3 regions of the Dyadobacter aurulentus genome follow, and region 1 is predicted to be linked to each of the others. Evidence: riboswitches for the same ligand, from Rfam matches in the RefSeq annotation. Region 1 holds a riboswitch; each other region holds the start of a gene.
The links. Region 1 has a riboswitch for cobalamin ahead of FXO21_RS25735 (TonB-dependent receptor). Riboswitches for the same ligand answer to the same signal wherever they lie in the genome.

Region 1 (10,806 bases):
TTATTATTCGTTAAAAGCAGATGAAGAAGCACCCGGATTTTTTTTCTTGCTCTCGCTAAATGCGATTTGGAAGTGCCTTCGCTGATGCCAAGCTGCGCTGCAATCTGGGCGTGCGTAAAATTATCGATGACATATAAATTAAATACAAGTCTGTGGTGCTCAGGTAGCTGGCCGATTACTGATAATAATTCCTGCTCCGAAAATGCATTCAGATCGTTATCCGGGCTCTCTTCGTGATGGTGATCGTAAATCGCCGGATAGGCATTTTGTCCGAGCTTTTCCTGTTGTTTTTGGGCTCGTAAATATTGCAAAGCCACATTCACGACGATCTGTCTGAGCCAGGCTTCGAACGGTCCCCTGTTCTCAAAGCTCGAAACCTTGTCGATGGCGATTACAAATGCGTCGTGTGCCAGGTCTTCGGCGGTTTGCCGGTCCTGGGTATACCGACAGCAAATGCCTATCATTTTTCCGATGTTTCGCCGGTAGGTGGCTTCCCAAAAACTGTCTGACATGTTATCCGGATTGAAATGTGCATTTCAATGATGCAGATTTTTCAAATGGTTGCAGTTGCCGGCAGTTCAACGAAAAAAGCGGTGCCGAGGCCGCTTTCCGATTCGAACCAGATCTTTCCTTCGTGTCCTTCAACAATTTGCCTGCAAATAGAAAGGCCTATCCCGAAAGATTGCTCGCCTGCGGTGCCGGACCGTCTGGCTTCGTTGGACGGCAGGAAAATCTGACTTTTCAGCTCGTCCGGGATCCCTATGCCGTGATCTCTCACCGTCAGCAGGACCATATCGCCCTGTTTCTGTAAATGAATAAGTATCGTGCTTTCGCGGGGCGAAAATTTGATGGCATTGCTGAGCAGGTTGCAGAACACCCGCCATATTTTTTCCCTGTCAACAGGTGCCGTCACTTCCTCATATTGAAATTCAAGCTTTTGCTGTTTCTCACCTGCCTTATGACTCAGCATATCCACGCACGATTGTACGATCTCTTGCAGGGCGGCGTCACTTTTCGAGATTTTTTCACGATCGGAGCTCGACTGCAGTATCTGGCCGATGAGGTTATTCGCCATTTCGCCGGAATGCTGCATAGCGGTGACTATTTCAAGCTGTTCGCTGGTCGGGATCTGGTCCCAGAATACCATATGTGATGCCGATATCATTGCTGCAATCGGGCTTCGCAGGTCGTGCGCGACGATTTTCAAAACGTTCTCGTTCTCGGCCTCCGCCTGTTCCAGTGCATTCACGGTATCCTGCAAAACGATATTGCTTTGGGTAATTGCTTTGTTCAATTCCGTGACGGCGCGCAAATTCGCCGCACTTTTTTTGGCACTGCGCCAGATCAGGTAAATAATGACGCACAGTGTGATTGAGATCAATATCGAAAACCGCAATATCAGTTCTTTCTGTGCATCCTTTGCGACGGTAAGCTCCGTTTCGTGGGCCCGCTGAACTTGTTGAAGCAGTGCGCCGACGTCACTTTTATTCTCTCCGTTTTTTTTCATTTTACTAACCTCATCTGCTTTGAGGCTGGTGATCAGCAATCCGCCCGCTTCTCTGAACTTTTCCTGACCGAATAAAATGTAAGCTTCCAGCTTTTGGTACATACTAGCCGTGGCCGTATTGTTTGAAGCGGCGGGCAGGGTTTTCAGGATATTCAGTTGTTCTTCTGCCTTGTCATATTGTTTGGTATCTATGTAAATCCTGGTCAGTATCAGGCGTGATTGCTGCTCTACTTCTACCGACCAGTCTATTTCCGGGTCGTGCTGAAGACATTTTTTCAAAAGCCTTTCCGCGATCTTTACTTCCCCTTTCAATGCATATGCTTCTGCCTGATTCTGGAGAATGACAAGCCGGGCAAACTTTATGAAATTCTTCTCGCGCGGAAATTTTGACTCATTTTTGTCAATGAAATCCATAGCCTGCTGGAAATAAGTCGATGCAATGTCCGGCTTGTTCAATTGCACGTAGGCCATTCCAATATTCCGGATGCTGCCCTGTACTTCGATAAACTCCAGCTGAAAATTGTCTGCCTTAGGACATTCCGCAAGTTCTTTCAGCTCTTGTTCCCAGTAAGCGATAGCACGATGGTAATTTTCTTCTTTATAGGAAATGTTTGCAATCCTGCTGCTGTACCTCGCACATTCGCATATTTCACCCAGGGCGGTCAAAAATGATTTACCATGGTAATAGTTCCTGTATGCCTTGTAATACTCTTTTTGTTTAAAAAGATCGTCTCCTTTCAATAGCAACGCTTTGGAATAATCGGTTGGGTACAATTCCCGCACACGGACCGAGGAAAACAGCAGCAGAAGACTATCTGTATAATTCAGTGCATCTTGTTGCAAAGTAGAGTCGCGGTGGCTCAGCACTTTCATGAACTTATAATACTGCACGCGTTCATTGAAGCTTTTCTCTTCCTTTGTGCCCATTAAAGAATCAAGGAGCATGATTGATTTTTTGATCCCGATCTTCCTTGAATTTCGGTCCAGGCTGTCGATCCACACTTCCAGCTCTTTTTCCTGTTCGTTCCCAGGCGAGTTCTGACATCCCGAAAAACTCCATAACAGGGACAGGGACAATAGGGTTATCTGAAGAATTTTTGCTTGTGCGAGCGAAAAGAAGTCTTTCTTCATTGGTAAGTGCTGTGAACTGTGCCTGTGGCGGTTATGTCAGAGAAAGTGAGAGAAAATGGGTTAGCGGGCGTTATCAAGCGTTTTTCAATATGGTTTCCAGGGAAATAGAACGGATATTTGATCGGTGGATGCTAACACAAAGCAGCTTTTATGAAAATTTACTAAAATACGCACGTAGCTAAATGGCTACATGGCGTTGTGTAATTTATTGGTAAAAGTGCTTTGATTTCCGAAGTTAATTCTAAACACTGTTCAATTGTACAGGAGACTGCCAGTTTACCTGAAATTTAATATTATCCGATAAATAATTATGGAGCCACAACATATTTCCCGAAACCATTTTATCAAATCTGCATCCGTGCTGCTGGCTGGCGGCAGCGGCATTTTGAACGTGCCGGAAAATGTATCGCGTGAACGGACCTTACCTGCTCAGAACAAGAGATCTTATACACTGAAAAATGTAAGGCTGGAAACCGGATTTGAATATGATCCGGAAGGTGAAGTGACCGGCACGAGGACGGATCTTTTTTGTATTGAGGTGCATGAAGGGAAAATCAAAGGTATTCTGGCAAATAAACCTGCTGCGGACGCCATTGATGCAAAAGGACTCCTGATGCTGCCGCCGTTCCGTGATATGCATATTCATTTGGACAAAACTTTTTACGGGCTTCCCTGGAAAGCCAAGTCTGCAAAGAACAGGACGGTAAAAGATATGATCGCTTATGAGCAGCAAATCATTCCCGAACTGCTGAAGACTTCCGTTCCCAGAACTGAAAAACTGATCGAACTTCTGCAATCGTACGGCACCAATTATGCCAGGTCTCACGTCAATATCGAGCCTACATCCGGATTGAATTCTTTGAAAAACCTGCAAAAGGCGCTGGAAAATAAAAAAGATTCCTTCCAGGCAGAACTTGTTGCCTTTCCGCAGCACGGTATCTATTACACCAAGTCCGAGGGCCTGATGAAGGATGCCGCCCAAATGGATATTGATTTTATAGGGGGACTTGACCCTACCAGCATTGACGGCGGTATTGAAAAACACATGGATTTTATCATACAACTGGCACTCGACAACAACAAAGGGATTGATATTCACCTCCATGAAGGCGGGGAATCGGGTATGAAAACGATTCAGTATTTGATTGATAAGGTGAATGAAAGTCCCGTTCTGAAAGGCAGGACGTTTGTCAGTCACAGCTTCGCACTGGCTAATCTCGACAAAGGCAAAACGGAGGAGGTTGCGCAGCAGCTGGCCAATGCCAAAATCGGTATTGCTTCCACGATTCCTTTTGGAGGAACGATTATGCCGATCCCGGTTTTATATAAACACGGCGTAGATGTGGTGACTGGAAATGATTGTATCGTAGACTGGTGGAGCACTTTCGGGAGCGGAAGCATTCTTCAGAAAGCAAATCTGGCCGCGCAATTGTATGGTTACAGAACAGAATTTGACCTTTCAAGAATATTGAAACTGGCTACTCACAATGTACTGCCGCTGGACGATAAGGGGAGCCGGAGCTGGCCGAAAGCAGGAGATCCGGCAGATATGGTATTAATCGAGGCAAGTTGCTCGGCAGAGGCAGTGTCGAGAGTATCACCGGTTAAGTCGCTGATTCACCGGGGAAATATCGTTTTCTAGTTCAGGTGCATGCTTTATTTGGCCCACCCATTCGTTTTTTTAACTGATGAAGTTCGATTGGTAATTTGGTTTGCCGGGCAAATAATCAGAAATTGCGCGCCCAATTTTCCAATTCAATGACAAACCCTCTTTTTTGCGGCATTGATTTCGGTACTTCCAATTCCAGTCTGGCGGTAGCGGATCGTGACGACGTGTTTCTTATCCCGGTTGAAAACGACCATGTAACTATTCCCAGTGCCATGTTCTTCGCGCGGAAGGACAATCACGCCTCGTTCGGCCGGGAGGCAACGGAGCGTTTCCTGGACCGCCAGCCCGGCAGGTTGATGCGAAGCCTGAAACGTGTTCTCGGCACTCCTGCGATGCGGCAGGGGACGATGGTCAACGGCGAACTGATGAAATTTGACCAGATTATTGCGGCATTCCTTGACCAGATGAAACGCAAAGCCGAGGCCGATTGCGGGAAGGAACTTCGCCACGTCGTAATGGGGCGTCCGGTTCATTTCGTAGACAATGATCCCGCCGCCGACGAGCGGGCGGAAAACGAGTTAAAGGCCATTGCGAAAGGGCTTGGTTTCGATCATGTCGGTTTTCAATACGAGCCTATTGCCGCCGCATTTGCCCACGAAGCCAGACTTTCCGGTGAGAAACTGGCGATAGTGGTGGATCTGGGCGGCGGAACTTCGGACTTCACGATTATCCGGCTTTCAAAGGAAAATGCCAGAAAGCACGATAGAAACAGCGATATCCTGGCAAATACCGGCGTGCGCCTCGGTGGAAATGATTTTGACAAAGATCTGAGCCTGGCCGAAATGATGCCGGAACTAGGTTTTCGGACGAGATACGGCGCCAAAAACCTCGAAGTGCCGTCTTACCATTATTTCGATTTGTCGGAATGGAGCAAGGTGAATTTCTTATATACAAACCGGATTTTGTTCCAGGCCAAGCAGTTGCTGCGCGAAACGCATGATCCGGTTCGCTACGGCAGGCTGATCAATGTGCTTGAACAGGAAACAGGACATGCGGTGCTGGCAGAAACGGAAAAGATCAAGATCGGTCTGGCGAGCAGGGAGAACTTCGAGGCCGAACTACCTTTTATTGATCAGGATCTGCGTATCGATGTGGCCAGAGAAGATTTTAACACAGCCATTATTTCAAAAACAGAGAAAATCGTAAATGCAGCAGAAGAATGTTTGCAGGTGGCCGGCATTGCGCCCGAAGCGATCGGACTGGTAATTATGACCGGCGGCTCTACCGAAATTCCCCTGATCCAGGAGCAGTTCAGGAAGCTATTTCCAGCCGCCAACTGGTCGGAGGAAAACAAGCTTTCCAGCGTCGGGCTGGGACTGGCCTACGATGCCCGCAACCGTTTTTCCTGAAACTATTTAAAGCCGGTATTTCACGCCGGCTTTGAATAGTTTTTGTCAGAACGAAAAACTGTACCGACAGGAAACTGCCCTTCCCGGCAAGTTATAGCCTCTTTTTTCATAATAATTCTCGTCAGTTGCATTAGCGATTTTCAGGGTGAGCAGGTGACTGGCTGAAATTTTGAATGCAGCTGCCAGGTCGATCATCATATAGTTTGGGTATTCGATTTCGGGATTGATCGGATCGGTATAATCGATATCTGTCCGCATGCCCACCGTCCGGGCGGATAACCGGATGCGGAGCCATTTGAGGTTGTCATATTCCAGGCCATAATTAAATGTATTTCTGGCCACATTCTGAATATTCCTCGTTGTTTCCGAAGCGTCGGACCCTATAATCAGTTCCCTCGCTTTCAGCAGGGAAGTGCCATTCCAAAATGCCCGCAAAACGTATCGGTAATCATTTAATGCGCCCAAATTATAGGATAGCTCAGTTTCCAGGCCATTGATCTGCGCGTCGGCCGCATTCACAAAAGTTGCTCTGGACACGATTACGTCGCCGTTTTGCAAAGGCTCGTTCACTGTTCTGATCGTCTTCGCGATCCGGTTATCGACCTGTGTCGCAAAATAGGTAACACTGGCCGACAAGCCTGATTTTGGTCTGCTCAAATGTATTCCTGCGTCCCAGCTGAGGCTGTTTTCGTTTTTCAGGTCCGGGTTCCCGGCTGTTACGGCGATCCTGCCTTTTGCGTCTCTTATCTCGTTATATCCGGCCACATTGTAAGCATCCGTTGTTACAAAGGCGCGGCCGACATTGGCTTTTAAAAACAAATAATGAACCGGATTATAGGTTATGCCCAGGCTTGGACTTGTAAAAGGTGTTTTTTCCTTACCTGCTTTGTAGGTAGGCAACAGGGCAGTTTCGTGTACATCAAATGTAATATGGTCGAAGCGCACGCCGGGCTGCAAAGTGATTTTACCAAAATCCAGAACTGCCTGAGCAAAAAATGCAGATGAAATGATCGCATATTCAGGCTGGGTGGGCGCTCGCTCAGTAGTATCGTTGGTCCAGCGACGACTTTTGGTGGAAGCATTCAGATAATCGTAACCTATTATCAATGAATGTTTTTGCAGTTTCCAGACGTCTTTAATCTGAATACCTTTCCAGCTGTTTTTACCGGCAGCCGAGCGGAAAGGCGCGACGGGCTTGCCGGAAACGTTCAGGGTATAATTAGAAGTATGTTCGTCTGCCCCGAACACTTTCACGCTTGCAGTATGAGCGCCTATTTCCGCAGAAAGTGCAATATCCAGCGCAGCCCGGCCAATATCCTTGGTACTCGCTTCTGTGCTGCCGGAAGAAATTTCACCGGGTGACTCGACATCTTTTGCTTGAAATGTTTCGCCACGCACATCGAGTCGCAGACGTTTGTTCAGCTGATAACCCAGCCGCAGTGCACCCGAATAGTAATGCAGCTGCGTGTAAGGCCTTTTTGCGCCATCATTAACCGTTTCGTCCACTTTTTCAATGGGCTGGGCAGTGTAATTTTTCTGGGAAGATGTGTAGTCAAATGCATTTCTAAGCCAGTTGTTGCTGCCAATCCTGTAATATTTTGATCTTTCCAAATAGGTAAATGAAAGGTCGTAATCAAGCTTTTTGGTCAGATTTCCACCGGTGTTGAGGCCAGCCTGAATCGTTTTAAAACTACCATATTCTACAAAGCCATTGCCGCTGGCTGCACCTTTGGACCGCTTGGTAATCACATTAATCACCCCGCCCATTGCCTGCGAACCATAAAGCGAGGAAGCAGGGCCTTTCAGGACTTCGATCCGCTCAACGCCATTCAGGTTGATTTGGGACAAGTTGGTCGCCCCGGCGGCGCGGCCATCGATCAGTAACAATGTTCTTTGGTTCAATCCGGAAAACTGCGGCCGGAAACCCCGGATTCCTATCCCGCTTGACAAATTCGGATATTGGATCACATCCACGGCTGCCGATTTCCGAACCATATCGGTAAGGTCCTGGGCGGGCGTCAGTCGCATATCTTCCGAGGAAATCAGGTCGATTTTTTGGGCAATGCGCTCTTTGTTTGTGTCAAAACGCGTGGCTGTAACTACGATGGGATCGAGCAGGTTCGCATTCGAACTGTCTGTCGGGGTAGTTTGTGCATTGCTCTGGAAGTAGCTGATAAAGGGCAGTAAATGAACGGGTAAGCGTAAAAATTTATACAAGGGATTCATACAGAGTGATTGTTCCGATAAGGATTGAAAATGCGCCGACGGTGTAGTTGACGACTTTGAGAAATGTTTCCCGCTTGCCCGCGAAACGGTGGATGGAAGTGGCGAAAAAATAGCCGTAAGCCGACATGGAAAGAATAATTCCGACACTTTGCAAAATGATGATCCAGACCGCCGTAGACGCATCGCTTGCGGCGAGGGTCAGCGCCACGGCACATGCGCCGCCTGTTCCCGCAAGTCCGTGGACCATTCCTACCCAAAACGAGCGGCTGAATTTTTGCTGCGGGTTAGGGTAATGCAAAGTTCTGTCTTTCACAAAGTTCCGCCGGATCGCAACCACACCCAGCCAGATCATCAGCGGCCCGACGAGCAGCTCTACTTTCTCCGAAATGTCAAGGGTAAGCGTCGATCTCAGCAGCAAAACCAGCACAGCAAACAGGATGAGCGTAAAGGAATGTCCGAGCGCCCAGTGGGACGAACGCCAGATCAGTTTCCAGCGTTGGGAAGGACTTTTGGCATCCTCGCTGGCCAATACAGAAACCGCCGCCATATGATCGGGTTCAAAGGAATGCTGGACGCCAAGAAGCAGGGAATCAATGAGTAGGATGTTGACCATTCGTTTTTCGATTAATCTTGGATAAGTAAAAAACCGCTTATCTCGAAAAACTTTGGGAACAATGCAGGCGCAGGGCAGCAGCCCAAAAGAAGCCACCGCCATCGTCCTATCGCCTTTCTTCCCGAAAGCAATCCGGATAATATATCGACTGGCAGGTCTTCTGGCTCGCCCAGTTGCAACGCCTTCCCGGGGGATTGATTGAATTAGTGAGTGAGTGAATTAGTGAGTGAGTGAGTGAGTGAGTGAGTGAGTGAGTGAGTGAGTGAGTGAGGGTTTTATAAGTCTAATACAAAAACATTCACTAATTCGGTCATTCACTAATTCACTAACTCATTAATTCACTAACTCACTAATCACTAACTCAAAATTACTTCCCAGTGGCACAAAATGTTGCAACACAAAATATGAACTTACAGCAGCGGGTACTGCTCCGGATTTTCACCGGATTCCCTTTTCATCACGCAAAGCGCGTGAACCAATTGAGCCGCAAATATGGAGTTTTTTGTTTTACACTGACATGAAAATTAACTTATTCCTCTACTTTTGCAGCCTTGAAACAGTTCTTTACTTTATTTTCCAACAGGAAAAGGTTTTACTAACCACGTGAATTAATAGGGAATCGTGTGCAAATCACGAGCTGTCGCGCAACTGTAAGTAACGCAAAGAGTTTACATCAGAATGATGTCCACTGGGGAATTAATGATTGAATTAGCGAATGACTGAATGACTGAATTATAGACCGGGTCGCCACTGCGATGACCGAATATTTTTTTATCAGTCAATCATTCAGTCACTCAATCATTCAAAATTAAAAGCCCCGGGAAGGACGATGTGAATGTTACAAGTCAGGAGACCTGCCTTTTTTTGTTGACAATGCTTCCGCGAAATGAAGCTTCGTCTGGTCTGGATTTTTCCGGTTTTTGAGCCGTGATTTTCGGGTGTAGTTCGCCCGGTCTTTCCTTCTTCGTCTTCTTTCGCTTGCATTAAAAATTCTGGCAAGAGCTTTTAACTCACCTAAAATCAGGTTAAAAGTATGCAAATGCTACAAAACTGCGGTCCGCGAACTGACGGCAGGAGCAACCGGACCATTCAATTAAAAATCGGCGTCTGCACTGCGGTATTCGGCGGACTTATCGTGCTCACTTCGGCTGGTTATGCGCAGCAAAACACTGTGAAGCCTGATCCGGACAAGGACGGCGAAGCACGCGATTTGTCCGAAGTTATCATTTCGGAAGAACGGCGGAAGTCATTTTCTGCCATCAACAAAATCGACGTTCCGATACGGGATATGCCCGTTTCCACTTCGGGTGTCAGCGTCAAAACCATTGAGCAGCGCGGCGCGGATGACCTCGGTGAAGCGATGAAAAACACCACCGGTGTGCGAGCCAACAACACTTACGGCGGATTTCAGCATTTCACGATCCGCGGGTTTTCCAACTTTGTATTGCTCACGGACGGTGTCCGCGACGAGCGCCACAACATTTCCACGAGCGCGCCGAGCACGAACCTGGCCAATGTCGAAAGCATTGAAATTCTCAAAGGCCCTGCTTCGGCACTGTTCGGGCATTCTGCATTGGGAGGGATCATTAATATCGTCAGGAAAAAGCCAACTGCCGGGTTCAAAGCTGATTTTTCTACTACCTACGGAAGTTTTAACACCAAAAGGATGCGTGCCGGAGCGGGCGGGGCGATCAATGACAAGCTGCGTTACCGGGTCGATTTTGGGATGTCCGACACGGAAGGTTACCGGCATTCCGGCTCGAACACAAACAATGGGTATCTGGCATTGGAATACACTCCAACTGAAAAAGACCTGTTTTACCTGACGATAGGCGCCAATAAGGACATTTACGATACCGACACGGGCATTCCGATGCTGGAAGGAAGCAAAGTAGTACCGGGTTTGAACGTAAATACACGCTACAACGATCCGCAGGATTTTTTGAAAAACACGCGGTATGATTTTCAGCTCAAATACGTCCGCCAGATCAATTCGAAACTGAAACTCTCGAACCAGCTATCCTATTACGATGACAATATCAACTACTTTTCTGCGGAGGAGCTGACTTTGAACCCTACGCTGGATTCGATCACCAGGTCCTATCCCTTTTACTTTAATCACCTCACCAAACCGCTGCAAAACCAGCTCGAACTGACGTTTGATTTCAACACCGGAGGCATTGAGCATAAGCTGCTTGCCGGTTATTCACTGAGCTTGATGGATCGCCGGACTTATAACGGGGATGTTTTCGGGCCGGGTCAGTTTGCTACCATTCCGGTTAAGGATCCGGTCGCGAATCAGGGTTATGTC
Region 2 (10,806 bases), 2.4 Mb from region 1:
GATCATAACCGCCGCCGTTCTTGATCTGCTCGTCGTCAATCTTATTAATACCCGCATTGATTTTGGTAGGTTTTCTGAAATCAAATGGCGTTCCCTCCACAGCTCTCAGTTTGCCGGTAGGAATAAGCGTCGCATCAACCGGCACAATGCTGTCGGATAAAATTGAAACTTCATGATCCAGAATATCTCTTTTCAAACCCGTCAGGTTGAAGTAGGAGTGATTTGTGAGATTCACCACTGTGGCTTTGTCCGTTGTCGCATTGTAGTTGATAGTCAATGCATTGTCGTTATCAAGCGTGTAGATTACTTTCACGGTTAATGTTCCCGGGTAGCCTTCCTCCATGTCTTTGCTGACATATTCCAGTTGCAATCCTACTACCGAATCTTCCTTGATTTCGGTTGCCTTCCAGATCACTTTATCAAACCCTTTGATACCGCCGTGCAATGCATTGGGGCCATTATTGATCGGCAGTGAATATTCCTGTCCGTTCAGCTTGAACTTACCTTTCGCGATCCGGTTACCGTAGCGACCTACCAGTGCACCGAAAAACGGGTGACCATTTACATAAGGCTGCAACGAGTCAAAGCCCAGAACCACGTCAGTCCATTCTCCCTTTTTATCAGGCGCAGTAAGTTTGGTGATGATGCCGCCGTAATTGGTAATGTTGACGGTCATTCCGTTACCATTGGTGAGGGTGTACAGGTCTGCTTTCTGGCCGTCGGGAAGTTCGCCGAATGTTTCTTTGGAAATTGTGCTGATCATTTTTTCTTCATTCTTTGTTTGAGAGCATCCGAAAAGCGTGAGACCGATCAGAGCCGTGAGTAAAAGTGGTATCTTTTTCATATTCAAAGGTTAAGCGTTTGCAGCCGGAAATTCAGTTATTTTATTTAAACGATTTCGCCGGTACCATCAGTGATTTTCACGCGGTAGCAGGGAAGATCTATATTGTATTGTTTTTGATAGGCAACTTTCATTTCTTCTTCAAAGGCATCGACGGTTGTTTTCTTTACCAGATTGATGGTACATCCGCCAAAACCGCCTCCCATCATCCGCGCACCGATCACATCAGGATTATTTCTGGTCTGCAAAACCAGAAAGTCCAGCTCGGGACAGCTCACCTCATATTCATGTTGCAGGCCATCGTGGGTTTCGTACATTTTGCTGCCAAAAGCAGGTAAATTACCTTCCACGAGCAACTCGCAGGCGTCGAGCACACGCTGAATTTCCTCGGTTATAAATTTGCAGCGGCGGTAAACCACGTCGCCCAATTCGTCGCGATGTGCTTCCACCAACTCAGGCGAAGCGTCGCGCAGACTCTGAATAGCAGGATCATATTTTTTTAATATCTCAACTCCCTTTTCACATTCCAGCCGGCGGGTATTGTATTCCGAGCTGGCCAGTGAATGCTTCACGCTTGTGTCGCAAAGCACGATCATATATTCGTCCATTGGAAATGGAAAATATTCCAGGTCCAGCGTGCGGCAATCGAGGCGCATTACCGATTCGCTCACGCCAAAAGCAGAAGCAAACTGGTCCATAATGCCGCATTGTACGCCTACATATTCATTTTCAGCCTTTTGCGACATTTTAACAATATCCAACCGGCCAAGTCCGAGTCCGAAAATTTCGTCCAACGCATACAATAGGCAGCATTCCAGCGCAGCGGAAGAAGATAGTCCGGCGCCAACCGGCACATTTCCACCAAAAGCAGCCTGAAACCCGGAAATCTCCAAGCCACGTTTCTGGATCTGCTCCACAATCCCGATCTGGTAATGTGGCCAGGATTTAGCGGGTTTGGTGAGATCGTCCAGCGAAAAGGAATAGGTTTCATCCAGGTCAGCAGCATACAGCTTCACCAGATTATCCTCCCTGGGTGAGATCACAAAATAGACTGCCTTATCAACACTCGCGGGCAGCACAAAACCATTGTTATAATCAGTATGTTCGCCGATCAGGTTAATGCGCCCGGGAGAGCGGAATACCTGGATCGCGTGGTCGTCTCCAAATTGCTGGAAATACTTGTCTTTGATCGATGCTACTAAATCTAAATCCGGGGTTGTCATTTTCATTTTTATAAATACATCAATAACCTTTCAAGAGGTTGACTTCATTCGCCGGGCTGCTGTGATTTTCAACAGCCAGAATATTATTAAGGAACAAATCTACTTTGCCCATATGCTCGTTTCTGTGACCGCCGCCGGTATGCTGGGTCAATATCACATTGTCCAGTTTCCATAGTGGACTGTCTGCCGGGAGCGGTTCTGTTTCGGTCACGTCCAGTACTGCACCGTCCAGCTTTCCCGAATTCAAAACTTCCAGAAGCGCATTTTCATCCGTAGTACTTCCTCTTCCTACACTTGCGTACACACTGCCTTTTTTCATTTTGGTAAAAAACTCTGCATTCGCAAAATGGGTAGCGGTGCCTGGTAAGGTGTTGATAACCAGATCTGCGTGCGGCAATGCTTCCAGTAATTCTTCGCGGCTGTGCAAATCTGCGTCGGGCGAAGTACGCGCCATCATGTGCGTGGCACAGCCTAGTCCTTTCAAAATCGCATTCACCGCCTGGCCGATCGTTCCGGCGCCGAGCACGATCGTATTTTGCATATATAACAGTTTCAGGTCTGTCCGCAGTTTGCTACCCACCCATTCCGATTTTTGCTTCAATAAAGTAAGTGTATCCAGGCCGCGGTAAAGCGCAAGTACGCCTCCCACGATGGTTTCGGCGCAGGGACGCGCGAACCAGTCGCCCATATTGGCCACTTTTACGTTGTCACGCAAAGGAATCGATGCATACTGATCGAAACCGGCGGAGTCGAGCTGCCAGAATTTCAGATTTTCCGGTGCATTACTGAACCAGCCTCCGGGTGGATTGCCGAGAATATAGTCGGCCTGTGCAAAGTTGGCGCGTGCTTCTTCTTCGCTTGTGTCTTCTGTACGGTAATTGATAACGTGCTGCGACAAAGTTTCAGCAAGTTTGTCCCTTAATGCATTGTCCAGTAAGGAGTGGCAATAAATGATCATTGTCTTTTTGGAAGTTTGAAAAAGCAAGGTAAAATGATTTCCCGGGATTTTTTAAGTTAAATGCGTGCCAGAATTTTCCGGCCTCTGGAAATGAATGCCGGGCCTTCGTAATCCATCCGCTCCTCAATGGTATATCTGAGCTCATTTTTGATTTCCGGATAAATCAGCGAAAGATTATACAGGATAGTCAACGAAAACGCACGGATCGCAATGGCAGTTTGTTTGTCGAGAACATATTTAAAAGCAATATCGATCAGCTCGCCGTGGTACTCTTCCGGAATCGGAACATCTTCCAGGATGCGCGCACTATTGCGAAGTATGGCGTCGTGCACGTCGCTGCGGGCCAGCTGTTTTACCAATGTGCCAATGTAGGGTTCGATCAGCCAGGGACATTGCCTCGCAGCAATGCTAAGGCTATGCGCCGCACGCTGGGTTAGACGCTGATCGTCTGAAATAAAGCAGTTGAAAAGTTCATCAAATGCTTCTTCGGAAGTGCACGCGTGATCGGCAATCAGCGTCGCCTTTCTTTTCGACAGTTTTTCGTCAGCCAGCAGCTCGGTTTTGATATTCATTTCCATTAGAAAAAAACAAATGCTCCGGTCGGTAAAGCGGAGCATTTGAACAGAAAAAGAATGAATTTACTTGTTATCTCCTACCATATCCTCGGGCTTCACCCAGGCATCGAATTCCTCCGGGGTGAGGTAACCAAGTGAAACAGCCGTTTCTTTCAGGGTAGAGCCGTTTTTGTGAGCAGTTTGTGCGATTTCGGCAGCTTTGTAGTAACCAATTTTAGTATTCAATGCAGTCACCAGCATGAGCGAATTATTCACATGCTTTTTGATATTTTCATGCAGCGGCTCGATGCCCACTGCGCAGTTATCATTAAATGAAACACAAACATCGCCGATCAATCTTGCCGAATGCAGGAAGTTGTACGCCATCAAAGGTTTGAAAACATTCAGTTCAAAATGACCATTTGAGCCGCCGATACCAATCGCTACGTCATTTCCCATTACCTGGGCTGCCACCATCGTCATAGCCTCGCACTGTGTCGGATTCACTTTTCCCGGCATGATCGAGCTGCCGGGTTCGTTGTCAGGGATATGGATTTCACCAATTCCGGACCGGGGGCCGGAGGAAAGCATGCGGATATCGTTCCCGATCTTCATCAGGCTTACTGCCACCGTTTTCAATGCACCGTGCGCTTCCACGATCGCATCGTGTGCGGCGAGTGCTTCAAATTTATTTTCGGCTGTCACGAAAGGCAGGCCGGTTAATGTAGCAATATGTCGGGCTACGTCTTCCGAATATCCCTCGGGCGTATTGATACCGGTACCAACCGCTGTTCCGCCCAGCGCAAGTTCAGAAAGGTGCGCAAGCGTATTATAGATCGCGCGCAGGCCATGGTCCAGCTGGGAAGCATATCCTGAAAACTCCTGGCCGAGGGTAAGCGGGGTCGCATCCATAAAGTGGGTACGGCCGATTTTGACCACATTCCTGAAAGCTTCCGATTTCGCTTTCAAAGTATCGCGCAGCTTGATAATGCCCGGAATCGTCACGTCAACCAGTATTTTGTACGCCGCAATGTGCATGGCGGTCGGGTAGGTGTCATTGGACGATTGCGACTTGTTTACATCATCATTAGGGTGTAAAAATTTAGATTTATCAGCCAGGTCGCCGCCCTGCAATACATGACCACGGTAGGCGATGACTTCATTACAGTTCATGTTAGACTGGGTACCTGAGCCTGTTTGCCATACCACTAGCGGAAACTGGTCGTCGAGTTGCTCTGTCAGGATCTCGTCACAAACCTGTCCGATCAGGTCACTTTTTTCTTTTGGAAGAATGCCGGCTTCGTAATTGGTGATCGCCGCGGCTTTTTTCAGGTAAGCAAATGCTTTGATAATTTCTTTCGGCATTTTATTGATATCCTGCGCGATCGGGAAGTTCTGGATAGAGCGTTGCGTTTGGGCACCCCAATATACATGGGCAGGTACCTGCACTTCGCCCATCGTATCTTTTTCTATACGGTATTCCATTTTATTTTTAGAAGTAGTAAAAAATGAATTGTCGATTGAAAGGTAAAGTTAGGTTCGGCAGGTTAGTTTTTAGTGTTTTTTAAAGATAAATGTTCACCACCTTGAAAAGAATGTTTAGATTGGAATGCTTTAAAAATCAAGATTAGAACTCAATGGTGCCCAAAATCAGCATTTATCCCGACTACAATTCCATGAGCCTTGCGGCTGCCGACCGTGTGATCACGCTTCTTGCAAAAAAACCGAACGCGGTAATTTGTCTACCTTCCGGAAGTACGCCGCTGGGTATGTTCCGGGCGCTGGCGGCTGCGAATCAGAAAGGAACGGTCGACTTTTCGCAATGCATTTATATTGGTCTGGACGAATGGATCGGGCTTGGCGCCGATGATGACGGTAGCTGCCGCGACCTGCTCGACAGGGATTTTTTAAAGCCGATCGGCTTTCGTGAAAATCAAATCGTTTTTTTCGACGGAAAGGCAATCGATCCCGAAGCAGAATGCGTGCGGGTTAATAAAATCGTTGAAACCCTGGGCGGCCTGGACCTGATCGTGCTTGGAATCGGTATGAACGGGCATCTGGCTTTGAATGAGCCTGGTACACCCTGGGACACCTACGCCCACATTTCGGAGCTCGACCCGCTGACTGCGGAAGTAGGGCAGAAATATTTCAAAAAAGCCACGCCGCTTACAAAAGGGATTACGGTCGGTGTCAGGCACATTCTGGAATCAAAAACGGCCATATTGATCGGCTCCGGAGCTGCCAAAGCACCGGTAATCGCCCGCGCACTTGCATTCCCGGTAACAACCGCATTTCCTGCTACGGTATTACAAAATCACTTCAATGCGGAGTTCATATTGGATGAAGAGGCTGGGAGTGAGATTGAAAAGCGATGATAATGGGCTGCCAAGAATCACTTTTGAAGCCCATTATTTTCAGCTGAAAAAGATAAAATATCCGCCGCTAAATTGAATATTCCTCCATTTCACTTAAATCAGCCCGGTTTCTCCGACGCCTGGATTTTCAATTTAAATTTGGGCTGTTCTTTGTGAACGCCCGTCAATCGGGGTAGCGGTTTTGCTTTTGGAACCCTCATCCAATACCAGCAAACTAAAAAGGAACCGTGTGCAAATCACGGGCAGTCGTGCTACTGTAAATATCAGCTCCGGGTTTTTCCGAAACAGGTTTTTGCCCAGGTGTCCCATTGTTGTAAATGAGAAAGCTTAACAGCCAGAACATTTCGACGAGAAGGGCGGCGAAAATTGATATAAGCCAGGAGACTTGCCGCTACTCTCAATGGCTATTCTCTCACGATCGGAGGCTGGTCAGGCATTGATTTACCATGCATATTATCGAAAATGATCCGGCGCAATCGCTGTCAGCCAGTCCGGGTTTACCTTCGCCTATGTTACGTACTGATCTCAGGAGCAGGATGGGGGGTGTTTTCAAAGGGTTTTTACTAACTCTTTAACACTAGTATTATGTTGTCACACAATCTGGGCTACCCGCGCATCGGGAGCCGCCGCGAGCTGAAAAGAGCCAGCGAAAAGTTCTGGTCAGGCAAAATTGACCGGGAAGAGCTGCAGAAAGTAGCCCGCAAAATCCGCCACGAAAACTGGGAGACTCAAAGAGCAGCCGGAATCGGGCTGATCCCTTCCAATGATTTCTCCCTCTACGATCAGGTACTCGACATGTCGCTCACAGTGGGCGCAATTCCGGAACGATATCACCAGTTAATAGATGGAAAATCCAACAAGGAACTTGATCTCTATTACGCAATGGCGCGTGGCTACCAGCGTGGCGGACTGGATCTGAATGCGATGGAAATGACAAAATGGTTTGATACCAATTATCACTATCTGGTTCCTGAATTTGTTAAAAATCAGCAGTTTAGGATATATTCGGAAAAGGTATTCCTGGAATTTGAAGATGCATTGCAAAAAGGCATTTTAACCAAGCCTGTGCTGCTCGGGCCGGTTACTTATCTTTTGCTGGGAAAAGAAAAAGAGGAAGGTTTTGAAAAAATTGATCTACTGGAAAACCTGCTGCCGGTATACACATCTATATTAAAAGAACTATACTCCCGCGGCGCACAATGGGTACAGCTAGACGAACCTGCATTGGTACTGGATTTGACCGAGAAGCAAAAACATGCATATGAAATTGCTTATGCGACGATCAGGAAGTCGGTGCCGAAATTGAAGATCCTCGTCGCGACTTATTTCGGCGCACTGGAAGATAACCTGCCTACCGCTGCCAAGCTGCCCGTCGATGCGCTGCATATTGACCTGACCAGGGGCGAAAGCTCGCTTTCTGCATTGTTGAAGCATGAAGACTTTGCCCATTCAACCCGCCAACTTTCGCTGGGCGTAGTCGATGGACGGAATATCTGGAAAAACAACTATCGTAAATCGCTGGACTTCATTTCCCAGGCCATCCATGTACTTGGAGAAGATCGGCTGATGATCGCGCCATCATCATCTTTACTGCATAGTCCCTGTGACCTTGACTTCGAACAGGACGAAATTATATTGACGCCGGAGATTAAAAACTGGATGTCATTTGCCAAACAAAAACTGGCAGAAGTGGTGGAAATATGCCGATTAGCGGGTACTGACTTGCTTTTGGACGATGCTTTTATCGAAAACCAGAATGCAATAGAAAGCAGGAGGGAGTCGCCGCTCATTCACAAGCCGCACGTGAAGACCCGGCTGACAGCAGTGAAGGAAGCTGATCTCAACAGGCAAAATAACTTCGAAATAAGACAGCAGATCCAGTTAGAAAAACTGAAACTCCCATTGTTCCCTTCCACTACAATCGGATCATTTCCTCAAACCGACGAAGTCCGCCTGCTTCGTGCCAACCTGAAAAAGAACGAATTAACATTGGAACAATACGAAGTCCGCATTCGGGAGGAAATCGTGAGCTCACTGCGCTGGCAGGAAGAATTGGGCATTGATGTGCTTGTTCACGGAGAATTTGAACGGAATGATATGGTCGAGTATTTCGGCGAGCGCCTTTCCGGGTTCGCTTTTACCCAAAATGGCTGGGTACAGAGTTACGGAAGCCGCTGCGTGAAGCCGCCGGTGATTTATGGTGATGTGGAAAGACCGGAGCCGATGACCGTGAAGTGGTCGGCATTTGCGCAGGCGAATTCTCAAAAACTGGTAAAAGGAATGCTGACTGGCCCGGTTACCATTTTGCAGTGGTCTTTCGTACGCGACGATCAGCCGAGGAAAGATACTGCATTCCAGATCGGACTGGCGATCCGTGACGAAGTGGTTGATCTTGAAAAAGCGGGTATCAGGGTAATACAGATCGACGAGCCGGCGATCCGTGAGGGGCTGCCTTTGCGAAAAACAAATTGGTCTGCTTACCTGAAATGGGCGGTAGATGCATTCAGGCTGAGTGCGGCCGGCGTGGCCGATCAGACTCAGATCCACACGCATATGTGTTATTCGGAGTTTAATGATATTATCGATTCTATTGCGGCCATGGATGCGGATGTGATTACGATTGAAACTTCCCGCTCGCAAATGGAGCTGCTGGATGCCTTTGCCAGCTTCAGTTACCCTAACGAAATCGGGCCTGGCGTGTATGACATCCACTCCCCCCGCGTCCCGACCGTCGATGAAATGGTATTACTGCTTGAAAAAGCATTAAAAGTGATACCGGCACGCAATCTGTGGGTAAATCCGGACTGCGGCCTCAAAACCAGAAAGTGGCCCGAAACGGAAGCCGCTTTGCGAAACATGATATCAGCGGCTAACTTGCTGCGGGAAGGCGTCAAGTAGTTGGAAATTGTTCAGAGTGGTTCGGAATAGTTTGGGATTGTTCGGGGTAATTGGAAATTGTTCAGAGTGGTTCGGAATAGTTTGGGACTGTTCGGGGTAAATGGAAATCGTTCAGAGTGGTTCGGAATTGTTCAGGATTGTTCGGGGTAATTGGAAATCGTTCAGAGTGGTTCGGGATATTACGAGGCTGTTTAAGATATCAATATTAATACACGTCCAAACCGCCTCGAACCACCGAGACACATCAAACAACTCCGAACAATCTCGAACCAAACTACCGAACAACTTCAAACCACCTCAAACCACCCCAAACTATTCCGAACAACACTGAACCAAGTTAAGCCACCCCGTACACCCCAAATAACCACCAACACCTTGAACTTAGAAGAAAAAATTACTGCTTCGGAAACGCGCGTTTTTAAGACGGTTTTTCCAAATAATACCAATCACTACGATACCCTTTTCGGAGGTACTGCTTTGTCGATGATGGACGAAGTGGCATTTATTGCGGCCACCCGTTTTTCCAGGCTCAGATGTGTGACTGTCTCTTCTGACCGCATTGATTTCACGCACCCTATTCCTGCCGGGACGATCATCGAGCTGGTCGGAAGGGTGGAAACCGTAGGTAATACCAGCATGAAGGTACGCGTCGATATTTTTGTAGAGAAAATGTACGAAGAGGGCCGGGAGAAAGCAGTTACGGGCATTTTTACGTTTGTAGCGCTGGACGAGGATCACAAGCCAGTGAAAATTTTAAGCTAACTTTTTACTAATTAATCACGTTCTTTGGTGTGTTATAATGGACACATGCAGAAGCAGCAGGAGTATATTTCTCAACTTGACGGGTTACGGGCATTTGCGGTTGCCCTCGTGGTTTTGTTTCACTGGTTCCCAGAAGGCGAGGGAATTAACGTTATCGCAAATGGCCCGGTTGGCGTTACTTTGTTCTTTGTTCTGAGCGGTTTTCTGATCACCCGCATTCTTCTTGCTAACCGGAACCATCTTGCTGAGCACGGACTTGGGGCTACTTACAAAACCTTCATGTTTCGCAGGATCCTGCGCATTTTTCCGCTCTATTATCTGACGCTGCTCGTTATCTGGTGCATTCAGTATATTGATTTTATACCGCAGGTTCCCAGTCGGTTATACGATTATCCGCTGTACTATGTGCTATATATTTCCAATTTTCTGATCGAAAAATTGCACGACTGGTCGGATGTTCTTTCCCCTTTCTGGTCACTGGCCGTGGAAGAACAATTTTATATAATCTGGCCTTTTGTGGTACTTACAGTCCCGCAAAGGTTTTTAAAAGGTACATTAATAGGTACCGTAGTTCTTGGTATTGCTTCGAGAGGGGTTCTCGCAACACTGGGGTATAGCGACGGCGTTTTGATGCCAACCTGCCTGGATGCTTTCGGGCTTGGCGGGATCTGGGCTTATGTCAGTTATTATGATAAATCCGTCGAGAAATTCCTGAAAATCCTGAATGTACTCGCGATCTTAGGTTTAGCTGTTTTTGTGTATATATGTTTGAATAACACAGATTCGTGGCTGAAAACGTTGTTTTTCAGAACATCTATGTCATTATTTTGCCTTTATCTGGTTGCCCGCGCCAGCTATAAGAAAGGGTTTCCTTCAGTGATCGGCAGCATACTGGACAATGGATTTATGCGTCATATCGGGCGGATCAGCTATGGTCTGTATGTTTACCATATGCTGGTACCCACGCTTGTAGTACCCTTTATCATTAAGTTTCTGCACCGCTTTCTGCACATTACCCTCACATTTTCCGAGAACTCCCTGAAAATGGTAAGCCTCGTTGTCCTGGTTTTGCTGGCGACGGTTTCTTGGTATTTATTTGAAAATCCGTTTATCAGGCTGAAACGCTATTTTCAGCTGAGCCGCGTGAAACGAACGCCAAGTATCAGCCCCATTTCAAAATAACGGTTTCCAAAAG
Region 3 (10,806 bases), 3.4 Mb from region 1:
AGTGGCGGTAACCATTCTAAATCATTTCCGATAAACTAGGCCTTAAGCCAAAAGTGGGGTCGCCGCCCCGCTTGTTTATCGAAATCCTGCGAGATTCGAAAACATATCCGGTCTCACTTGTAACAAATCGGTCGATTGGTTTCATTTCCAGTCGGCCTATTTGCATTGCCATGCAAAGTTAAATTATATACCTTAAGGTACCAAATTTCTGTAAATGTTTTTGTAAGCAAAAGAATTAATATTTCTGAAAATAAACCTGCAATTTCTTGTCCCATTAAGTTATTAATTTGTATATTTGTACAGGTTAAACGGACAAGCAAAAATGACTTCCAAATTCAACAGTTTACTTCAAGTGCTCGACTTCTTCAAGGATGAAGAAACTTGCAAAAACTATCTAGCTGAACAGCGTTGGGGTGTTGAACTCAAACCCGTTTGCCCTCACTGTGGACACACTCACGTCTATACTACCACCCGTGGTTATAAATGCGCTAACAAAGAGTGCTACAAGAAATTCACCGTTATCAGCGGTACAATCTTCGAGAACACTAAAATTGGTCTGCGTACTTGGTTCGCTGCAATGTACCTATGTACTGCGCACAAAAAAGGAATCTCTTCTTTGCAGTTGAGCCGTGACCTGAACCTTACACAGAAAACTGCTTGGTTCGTTCTTCACCGTATCCGTGAAATGTTGACAGACAACGCGCCTGAATTGCTAGAAGGCACTGTTGAAGCTGACGAAACTTACGTAGGTGGTAAAAACAAAAACCGCCACGCGAACAAGAGAATCCATGACTCACAAGGCGGAAGCGGTAAAGTGCCGGTAGTGGGTGTATTGGAAAGAGGCGGTAATGTAACTACTCATGTTGTTGCAGACACGACAGGCGAAACTTTGCACGGAATAGTAAAGGCGCAAGTAAGCTTGTCAGCAACTTTGATCACTGATGCTAACACATCTTACAAAGGCTTAGAGAAAATCTATCAGCACATCACTGTTAAGCACTCAGAAGGTAATTATGTCACCGATAAAGTATTTCATACCAACAACATTGAAAACTTCTGGAGCCAACTTAAAAGGGGTATCATTGGTATCTACCACAATGTAAGCCCTAAGCACTTGCACAGATATTGCAATGAATTCGGTTTTCGTTATAATAGCAGAAAGATTAAGGACACTACCCGCTTTCAACTGTCGGTAGGACGTGCAGAAGGCAAGCGCCTTAGATATGTTGACCTTATAAAAATGTGATCTATGGGAGAAGAAAAAAAGCCAAAGAAAAGGGCGGAAAAATACGAAACGAAGGTATCCGTGAAGGGTACCTTCGAAGATATGATTACGGCGGCGCTTAAGCCTAAGAAAAAAGAGCAAAAAAAAGATAACTAGATTTTGCATTTCCAATAAGGGTTTCTAAATTTGTATCTCACAGCGAATAACTCGCTGTGAGAGTAAACGTTAACTTTGATGAATACTGCGCTCAATGCGTGATTAACACTGAGATTTAGTTCTCGAATAATATTCGGCCATCGCTTTGATGGCCTTTTTTTTAACCCTCTCTACGTATAGGATAAATTATGAAAAAAGTTGTAATTTTAGTTGACGGTCAAAATCTGTATTATTCCCTGTTGGGGATGAAGCTCATTGAAAAAGACATCCATTGGAAGAATTTTTTCAATAGCTTAATCGATCCTGAGGATGAATTAATAAGGAGCTACTGGTTCAGGCCGCAAAAGATACAGGACAACTTTTTTTCTTCGGATAACATTCGGTCTTCCGAATACTATAAAAAGTATCGCAATTACTTTCAGAACTATAAAAACGGAGAGATGGACAAAATTCCTGAGGGTATAGTCCAGACAGTAGAAAAGCAAGTCACATTTGTAGAAGAATGGATAAAAAAACAAAAGGATCGGTTCAGTCAAATAGAGTACGCCTACGATCAGCTGTCAATCGAATACAACGACATAGAAATCATTAAAACCGGCATAGTTAAGATCAAACCACAAGAACAGGTGTACATAGGTGAAAAAGGAGTAGATATTGCACTTGCGGTCAAGATGATAGCTTTGAGCGTTGAAAAAAAGTGCGATAAAATAATCCTTGTTAGTGGAGACTATGACTACATGGAAGCCATAAAATTTGTCAAGAACAATATGACCAAATTACACGTGGTTAAATTTCATAAAGGAACACCTCCGCGAAACAAAAACATGTCGCGAGATATATCTGTGATGGCTGACAAGCTTATTGATATATACGAGACCGATATGAAAAATAAATTTTTAAAGAATCCAGCTAATGAAGTTGAATTAACAACAGGAGGAAAGGTGTATCCAAGTCATTAAGAAATAATAAGATTCCAACCCCGGTACTGACCGTACCCTGGAAGCCCTGAACTAGATGAAGGCGCTATTAGGAGGTTGACCCGCTCTTTGATTTAAAGTTGTCTGTCCCGACCATGAGAAGGTCTAAGTGTATTGACACTAAAGGATTTTCAGCTTCTTCTAAAAAGTCCACTTTTAGGGCAGTCGCCCGCTTTTACCACCTTGTCCCAACTCCTATATAGTTACCTGTTTTAAATGATTACAGTCGGGTATACCCGTTTGCAAGCGGAAAATGCACCTTCCCTCGCTTTCGTGAATTTTGTTATATTGCGGCGGTAGAGGTATACACACTGTGAGTCCAGAGGCGGACTTAAATCCAATTATTCCAAAATGAAAAACTGCCTGGAATGCGGAAAACCATTAATAGGTAGAGTAGACAAGAAGTTCTGCTCAGATATGTGCCGGAATAGCTACAATAACCGACTGAACTCTGACTCTTATAATATCGTCAGAAACATGAACAACCAGCTTCGGAAAAATCGCAGGATCCTCGAGGATCTTTGCCCGGAGGATAAATCGAAGACTACCAAAAGTGCATTGATCTTGAAGGGATTTGATTTCAATCTGATCACCAGCATACGTCCTACATTGAAAGGAAGTGTGTACTATTTTGTTTATGACTACGGTTATCTCGAACTTGAAAACGATTTTTATCTGATCGTAAAAGATAAACGAATGGAGAAATAAATATTTTTGCACCGAATCAAATTTTCATTGGAATGAAAAAAGTAAGCCTAAGCGACTCAGGACCAAAAGTTTCAGAAGCAATTTATGGTTTTTGGCGATGGACTGATGAAGGTACAGCAACGACTTCACAGATCGAAAAAACAATCAACCTCTGTCTCGAACTAGGAATAAATACTTTTGACCATGCCGATGTTTATGGAAATGGAAGCATCGAAGAGCATTTCGGTAAGATTATTCATAATAAATCTTTTAAAAGGGAGGATATCGTTTTATTCAGCAAATGCGGGATAAGGCAATCGGCGAACAAGTACCTTACCTATTATGATACTTCCCGGGATCATATTGTTAACAGTATCAATGGCTCGTTAAAAAGGCTTAGGACTGATTATCTTGATATTTTTCTGTTACACCAGAGTGATTTTCTGTCCGACCCGGAAGAGACGGCTACTGCGCTTGCGGAAATTGTAAAATCAGGCAAAACACGTCATATCGGTGTTGCGAATTTTACCGTTTTCCAACATCAATTACTGGCCTCCTACCTCAGGATCCCGATTGTTACCAATCACATCGAACTCAATCTCATGAATACTTCGGCCATTGAAGACGGCCGCATTGATTTTATCAAGCAAAGTTTCAGCAAGCCACTTGCCTGGGCTCCGCTTGCGGGAGGTAAGATTTTGAATGGCACAGACGAAAAAGTAGTTCGCCTGAGAATGAAACTGGAAGAAGTTGGAAAAAAATACAACGCCAATATCGAACAAACTGCCGTAGCGTGGCTCATGAAGCTGGGAACACTCCCCATTATCGGGTCTTTGTCTGAGGCGCGGATCAGGAATGCAGCGAGCGCTTCTGAAATAAAATTGACCCGTGAGGATTGGTACGAAATATATCAGGCGACGGGAAAATAAGCCTTTATCGGGTCAATTCGATCCGCCAGTCATTTCCACTTCCGACACCATATTTTTGTGAAAAATTGCCCATGTTGATGCCGAGGGAGAATTGGAGCAGGCTATTAAAATACCCGACCGATTTTCCCTCCGGAACATCTCCAAACGTATTTACATAGCGAACTTTACCCTTGAAAACGCCGGAATCCCCCTTTGACACCTGCACGTTAATATCGTCACCGACTTTGAGTTTCAGGTTATCGAAAAGCTTTCTATCAATATTCGTCCACACATTACCATATTGAATATCCAATATCGGAATGCTGCCCAACACGTGCCCATTTTCAAAGCGCGCTTTCTGATAGGGTATTTTGACTACTTCGGCAGGCAGCTTTGAACCGACCTCTACAAACGAAATCGCCCTTGAAGCCAATCTTGCGCCGGTAAATGCATATACGTCCCTTCCATGAAAGGTGTATGACTCTTCCGAATTTTTCCGCCGGTTAGTTACCTCGTCGATTTCACGCACCTCTTTGATACCCATTTGCTCCGCGACCAGTGTAAGCGTACCGTTATCGGGAGTGACAAAGTAATGCCCGGTTTCCGTTAACAGCACGACAGACTTCCGTTCGGTCCCCACGCCGGGATCGACCACAGAGACGAAAACCGTTCCGGCTGGCCAGTAGGGAGCAGTTTGAACAAGGCGAAAAGATGCTTCCCAGATATTGTAAGCAGGGATTTCGTGGGTCACGTCATAAATCCGGATTTCTTTGGAAACCCCGGAAGCTACACCTTTCATCGCCGAGACCGCCCCGTCCTTCAAGCCAAAATCCGATTGAAAAACAAGCGTGTAATTAGGTGCATGATCGGAACCACATCCTGCAAAGCATAGTATGATAGCGATTGCAGCGAAAAAACTTGTCAGCTTTTTATACATTAGTCCTGATGTTTTAAAACCAAAAACTACTTTTTCAACTGCTTCGCATCCAGTTTCCTGATAATGTCTTTTTTGTTAAATAATAATCTCCATACTGAGAAAGGCACCGCTGTACTGTCTGAGCAGGTTTTGCAAATAACACTTTCACTTGGCAGGGGCGCATTGTAAACCAACAGCGTATCCCCCAGCTGCTGTAAATTGTCTCCGGCCGTAATTTTTCCTTTCGCGCTGAACAAATATGCGTCCAGTAATTCCCTTTCTTTTGGATCCAACCGGGCACTTTTAACATCGTCCGCTCCCAGGAGCTCCACTTTTACGCCATATTCCTTTTCCAGGGCGGCGATTACAGGAATACCGGCAACATTTTTACAAAAGTCTTTTCCACTTTCCGGATTCTTTTCGATTTCCGCATTCAGGGATTTTTCTGCGATCTGTGCGATTTTCTTCCCCCATTCATTTGCCGAATAAACCAGCTGCGTATTCGTAACCCGTTTGATCTGAGAGGCTTTGATTTCTTTGGTAAGTTCTTTGGTCTGCTCCACGCGGCCGCCGGAATCGCAGGCTGAAATCACCAGAATCATTATGAGGATATAAAAATTTGTTTTCATTTTAATTTAAAACTTTTAAAAGGCAAAACGATCAGGCGCTGCTCAGCCAGGAACAGTGTTCCACATTCATTACAGCTAAATTACGTATCTTTGTGCCCCAAATGTAGCTTGCCAAAGATATTCAATAAAGATGATCGATAAGTTAGAGGCCATAAAAGAACGTTTTGAGGAGGTTTCCCAACAAATTATTCAGCCGGAAATTGTCTCTGATTCCACCCGTTATTCCAAAATAAGTAAGGAGTATAAAGACCTGGGAAGGATCGTGGAACATTATGCGCTTTATCAGAAATTACAAAAGGATATTGCCGGCACCAAGGAGCTCATCGCGACGGAAAAAGACGAAGAGCTGCGCGAGATGGCCAAGGAAGAACTCGATGAGCTGGCCCCGAAATTGGAAGACCTCGAACTGGCGATCAAAGAACTACTGATCCCGAAAGATCCGAATGACAGCAGGAATATAATTCTCGAAATCCGCGGCGGCACCGGCGGCGATGAGGCTGCAATTTTCGCAGGCGATTTATTCAGAATGTACCAAAGATTTTTTGAAAAAATGGGCTGGCGGTCTTCCATTATGGATTTCACCGAAGGTACCAATGGCGGTTATAAAGAGATTATCTGCAAAGTAGAAGGCGAAGATGTGTACGGAAAAATGAAGTTTGAATCGGGCGTACACAGGGTTCAGCGCGTTCCACAGACAGAATCACAGGGCCGCATCCATACTTCCGCAGCATCCGTCGCAGTACTGCCGGAAGCAGAAGAGGTGGATGTGCAGATTAATATGAATGATGTGAGGGTCGATACTTTTCAATCGTCCGGAGCCGGCGGACAGTCGGTTAACACGACTTATTCGGCGGTACGGCTTACCCACATTCCTTCGGGGCTGGTTGTAAGCTGCCAGGATGAGCGTTCGCAGCTGAAAAATAAAGATCGTGCGTTGGGCGTCCTGAGGTCGCGACTGTATGAGATCGAATTAAAGAAACACAACGATGCGATCAGTTCGCAACGTAAATCAATGGTCGGCAGCGGCGATCGTTCGGACAAGATCCGTACCTATAACTACCCGCAAAGCCGGATCACAGATCACCGGATCGGCTACACAGTCTACAACCTTCCAGCAGTCATGGAGGGAGATATAGCAGAATTTATCGAAAGGTTGCGTATAGCGGAGAATACAGAGAAAATGCAGGAAGGAGAAACTGTTTAGAACTTACTTCGTCCGGTATTTCTCTTTATAAGTCTTCGCCTTATAATTTTCGAAGTCTTCCTTTTTATAAAAATCCTCGCCGAAGAATGTGATCACTTCGTGGAATTCTTTGGGTTTGAGGTAACCGGCGAGCGGCTGGATCATATTAAACTGATCGTCCAGAAAAACAGTGGTAGGAAAACTTGGCTGGTTATTTGTGAGCGCCAGTGCGATTTGATTGATGCCTTTCGCCCCCTGAGGCAGGAATTCGAATTTTTTATCTCCCAAAACAATAGTCTTCCTCTGCTCCGCATCCAGTTTTACAGCGTAATATTTTGCATTAACATACGCTACGACGGCCTTATTTTTGAAAGTCTCCCGGTCCATTACCTTGCACCAGCCGCACCAGTCGGTATATAAATCGATCATGACTTTTTTAGGCTCTTTTTTTACCTTTTCGAACGCTTCCTCGATCGTCAGCCAATGTATCTGGTCCTCGCTGCGTGTCACAGAATCGGACCGAAAGCCAGTAAGCGCCAATGTTACTGCTAAAAAAATAAAGATCCTTGGAATGAAGTTTTTCATACGATGTCATTTTGGTCTGTTCAACAAAACAGTTTAACAACTTATTGAAAGTGAGAAAATAAATTCAATTTTCCCCGGTAACCTTTTGTTTTTGCTTCGCGAAAGAAATCAAAATACCTCCCGCCACAATCAGCAGCATTCCTGTCAACACAGAAACCGACGGAAAAGATTCGCCCATCAAAAATCCGATTAAAACAGAAAACAGAATATTTGAATAACCAATAGCGGCGACTCTGCCAGCCTTGTCATGCGTAAAAGATTGTGTCAGCATTTTTTGCCCCAGCAATGCTGTAAGCCCCAAAGCAAGGAAACCCAGCCATTGAAACAAATTAACAGGCCACTTGAAGGTTCCAATCAGAAAATCCATGTTTTCCATAGGATAGTAAGTACCTACGAACATTGAAATAACAGGCATCACTATTCCACTTAACATAAAGGATAAAATGATCGCGCGGGTGTCATAAACAACCCCGAGCTGGCGAATCGACAAATAGGAAACGGCAGTAAGCAATGCATTACCGAGTCCCAGTGCATTGTCCCGAAGCGAGATCGACACGTCCGGCCGGAAAACAAAAAGAATTCCTGCAAAACCAATAAAAATGGCCAGCCACTCGCGCGAGTTCAAGGTTTCGCCCAGCAGAAGCCATGAAAACAATGCGAGGAAAATAGGGTAAGTATATTGATAAGTCGACGCGCGCCCTAGTCCCAGCGTTTGAATTGCATAAAAGAGCATATAAAGCGAAAGTGTGCCGACTATCCCCCGAAAGATCAGCAAACCCAGTTTTCCTCCCTGCTGCACTAACGGGCGTTTCCAAATGCTCGTTGCAATGAAGACCACGCCGACAATATTTCTGAAAAATACAAGCTGCACAATATGGAACTCCCGGCCCAGCCATTTGGAAATGGCGGATGTGAGTGCGAAGAAAAAAGCTGCCCCTAGCATCAGATAAATACCTTTCAGCGGGGCATCGGGAGTGTGAATTTCAGATAGCGAAGCCAACAAATTGAATTTTGCGCAAAGATAAGGGATAAGATGGTCGGTAGTTAAATCAATGCAAATGGCTAACTTTGCGCGCGTTTGGTGCCCGCTGCAATTTCAAATTGCGCTTGTGGCTTAATAGGGAATTTCGTTCAAACCGGAAGCTGTCCCCGCAACTGTAAGTCTGATCCATTGACCTGATCTTCAAGCCACTGTAAAAAAACGGGAAGGCGCAGGAACAAAAGACGAGCCAGGAGACCTGCCATAACCATTAGTTCTGAATGCTTTCGGAGGAGAGGCAAAAGACTATCAACCAGCTGAGGAAGTATCTAAATTGACTATTAACCAGACTTTTGCATTGTTTGTTGGCTTGACGGCGGGTATTTTATTATCCGGAAATAGTAGTCATGCACAAACAGATTCCATTGCGCTAATGCCGGTCAATATCAGAGGTTTCGTTCCGGAAAAATTCATGAGCGGCCTGAAAATACAGCAGATAGACTCTGCGACACTTTATACATATAAATTCCAGAACATAGCCGACCTGTTATCCGTTTTCACACCCATTGCATTCAACAAATATGGTCCGGGCCAGCTGACCACCGCATTTTTCAGGGGAACTTCTGCCAACCATACTGCCGTGCTTTGGAATGGATTAAATATCAATTCGCCTACTTTGGGGCAAACCGATTTTTCCACGATCCCTGTCGCCGGATTCGATGCATTGTCGGTACAGTTTGGATCTGCGGCCAGCATAGTTGGTACTGACGCGGTGGGGGGAAGTATTTTGCTCAGCAGCGAACATCAAAATAAAACAACTGAAGTATCGATAGCCGGTCAGCTCGAGAGTTTTGACAATTATCAGATGCAATTTGTGGGCAGATACCATTCGACGCTAAATAAACAATGGAGTATGTCGGCCAAAACAAGCGGCTACTGGAATCGTTTGAACAATCATTTTCCTCATTCGCAAAGGAGGGATTATGCGTTGCTGCCTGCCGAAGCTTCGCAAAGAGGGTTGATCCAGGACATTTTTCTGACCTCAAAAAAGGACCAGGAAATTTCCGCACACGTTTGGCTGACGAGCAACAGACTAACTACTTCACCCGACAATCTGGCCGGGCGGGAACTTACCCTCACCGAAGCTTACCGGACCATGCTACGATACCGCGCCCGCGACCTTACACTTCGCACGGCCTGGGTAAGAGATGTGATTGATTATGCCAAAGGTGATTTTGACAATCCGGATCACGCGGTTACGGATAAATTTTCCTCCCGCGCGGAACATGATTTCAGCTGGAATATGCAGACTCCCGGGAGCGGCATTTACGTGAAAGCCGGCGCTGAATGGACGCATTACCGCACAAGTGTGCCGGGTTATGAAAAACGTCTCATTACTGAAAACCGCGCTGACCTTTTTCTGCTCACCCGCTGGCAGGTAAATCAGCGGCTGGTGGCTTCCCTGAATCTGAGACAAGCATTGATAACCGGCTTCAATCCTCCATTCACTCCATCGTTAGGTGGTGAATATCAGTTGGTTCAGGAACATCATTATCAGCTGAAACTCAAAAGCGCGCTCTCAAGAAGCTATCGGGTACCAACTATGAATGAACGTTACTGGGCGGTTTTGGGCAACCCGAATATCAGGCCGGAAAGTGGCTGGAATAAGGAAATCGGGCTGGAACAAACTGTGCGTACCTCTTATGACGATGTTTTTACAACTTCCGTTACAGGTTATCATAACAGGATCAAAGACTGGACCTACTGGAATCCGGTGAAAAACTACCGCATCGAAAATTTGCAGCAGGTACTCGCCCGCGGCATTGAGCTCCAGCTAGGCTGGCGGCGTAGCTTTGACATACTAAAATCAGGTCTGAATTTTAATTATGCATTCAATAAAAGTGTACAGGAAAAAGCTTATGATGCCTATTCTGTTGACGTGATCGGTAAGCAGTTGCGGTTTGTCCCTATTCACAGCGCGGGACTGCATTTTTTCTTTCAATATAAAATCGCAAGATTAACTGCTCAGATGCAATCGGTTGGTAAACGCTACACTACCTTCGATAACGCTACGTTCCTAAAAGAATATGCATTGGTAAATTTGATTGGGGAAGTTACGATTCCATTCGCGGGGGTATATTTGCGGATCCAGGGCCAGGTAAACAATGTTTCGAATACATTTTATTTAAATACCCAAAACTATGCAATGCCCGGAAGGAGTTTTGCTATTAACCTGGTAGCAGCGTTTCGCCAAAGCCCTAAGGCTGCGCCAGTCAAGGAAAATTAGACAAGCGATTTTGCATTATTACTTTACATAAATTCAATGAAGATGAGAAAACAATTATCGAGACTATTATTTTTCACAGCATTCTCAGTGCTGGTCTGGTCTTGTAATCAAAGTGAGCCCACACCCAAAGGCGATTATGTGGCGGGCGTATTTGTGATCAATGAAGGTAATTTCAGCCAAAATAACGGCACCATATCCTATTTCACGCGTGAGCAGACTACCGCTGAAGCGGACGTATTTTCGAAGGTAAATGGCAGTACATTAAAAGGCGGCG

Region 2: it holds a riboswitch for cobalamin, as region 1 does, so the genes downstream of both, metE (5-methyltetrahydropteroyltriglutamate--homocysteine S-methyltransferase) here and FXO21_RS25735 (TonB-dependent receptor) in region 1, are expected to answer to the same signal.
Region 3: it holds a riboswitch for cobalamin, as region 1 does, so the genes downstream of both, FXO21_RS11865 (TonB-dependent receptor plug domain-containing protein) here and FXO21_RS25735 (TonB-dependent receptor) in region 1, are expected to answer to the same signal.

What each region holds. Positions count from the first base shown of each region.
Region 1 is NZ_VSRN01000001.1:6,215,289-6,226,094, reverse strand. It holds gene FXO21_RS25765 (RNA polymerase sigma factor) at 1-512, opposite strand, end outside; gene FXO21_RS25760 (tetratricopeptide repeat-containing sensor histidine kinase) at 554-2,638, opposite strand; gene FXO21_RS25755 (amidohydrolase) at 2,949-4,280, shown strand; gene FXO21_RS25750 (Hsp70 family protein) at 4,397-5,656, shown strand; gene FXO21_RS25745 (TonB-dependent receptor plug domain-containing protein) at 5,702-7,882, opposite strand; gene FXO21_RS25740 (cytochrome c biogenesis protein CcdA) at 7,866-8,495, opposite strand; cobalamin riboswitch at 8,629-8,990, opposite strand; cobalamin riboswitch at 9,066-9,371, shown strand; gene FXO21_RS25735 (TonB-dependent receptor) at 9,535-10,806, shown strand, end outside.
Region 2 is NZ_VSRN01000001.1:3,838,203-3,849,008, forward strand. It holds gene FXO21_RS15970 (aldose epimerase family protein) at 1-844, opposite strand, end outside; gene galK (galactokinase) at 889-2,070, opposite strand; gene FXO21_RS15980 (D-2-hydroxyacid dehydrogenase) at 2,084-3,022, opposite strand; gene FXO21_RS15985 (hypothetical protein) at 3,079-3,594, opposite strand; gene fumC (class II fumarate hydratase) at 3,661-5,061, opposite strand; gene FXO21_RS15995 (glucosamine-6-phosphate deaminase) at 5,214-5,951, shown strand; cobalamin riboswitch at 6,111-6,358, shown strand; gene metE (5-methyltetrahydropteroyltriglutamate--homocysteine S-methyltransferase) at 6,537-8,849, shown strand; gene FXO21_RS16005 (acyl-CoA thioesterase) at 9,225-9,611, shown strand; gene FXO21_RS16010 (acyltransferase family protein) at 9,657-10,793, shown strand.
Region 3 is NZ_VSRN01000001.1:2,856,354-2,867,159, reverse strand. It holds gene FXO21_RS11910 (IS1595 family transposase) at 323-1,246, shown strand; gene FXO21_RS29085 (hypothetical protein) at 1,250-1,381, shown strand; gene FXO21_RS11905 (NYN domain-containing protein) at 1,570-2,340, shown strand; gene FXO21_RS11900 (hypothetical protein) at 2,710-3,066, shown strand; gene FXO21_RS11895 (aldo/keto reductase) at 3,099-3,974, shown strand; gene FXO21_RS11890 (SAM hydrolase/SAM-dependent halogenase family protein) at 3,979-4,890, opposite strand; gene FXO21_RS11885 (hypothetical protein) at 4,917-5,498, opposite strand; gene prfA (peptide chain release factor 1) at 5,629-6,702, shown strand; gene FXO21_RS11875 (thioredoxin family protein) at 6,706-7,266, opposite strand; gene FXO21_RS11870 (DMT family transporter) at 7,331-8,266, opposite strand; cobalamin riboswitch at 8,329-8,526, shown strand; gene FXO21_RS11865 (TonB-dependent receptor plug domain-containing protein) at 8,580-10,532, shown strand; gene FXO21_RS11860 (YncE family protein) at 10,575-10,806, shown strand, end outside.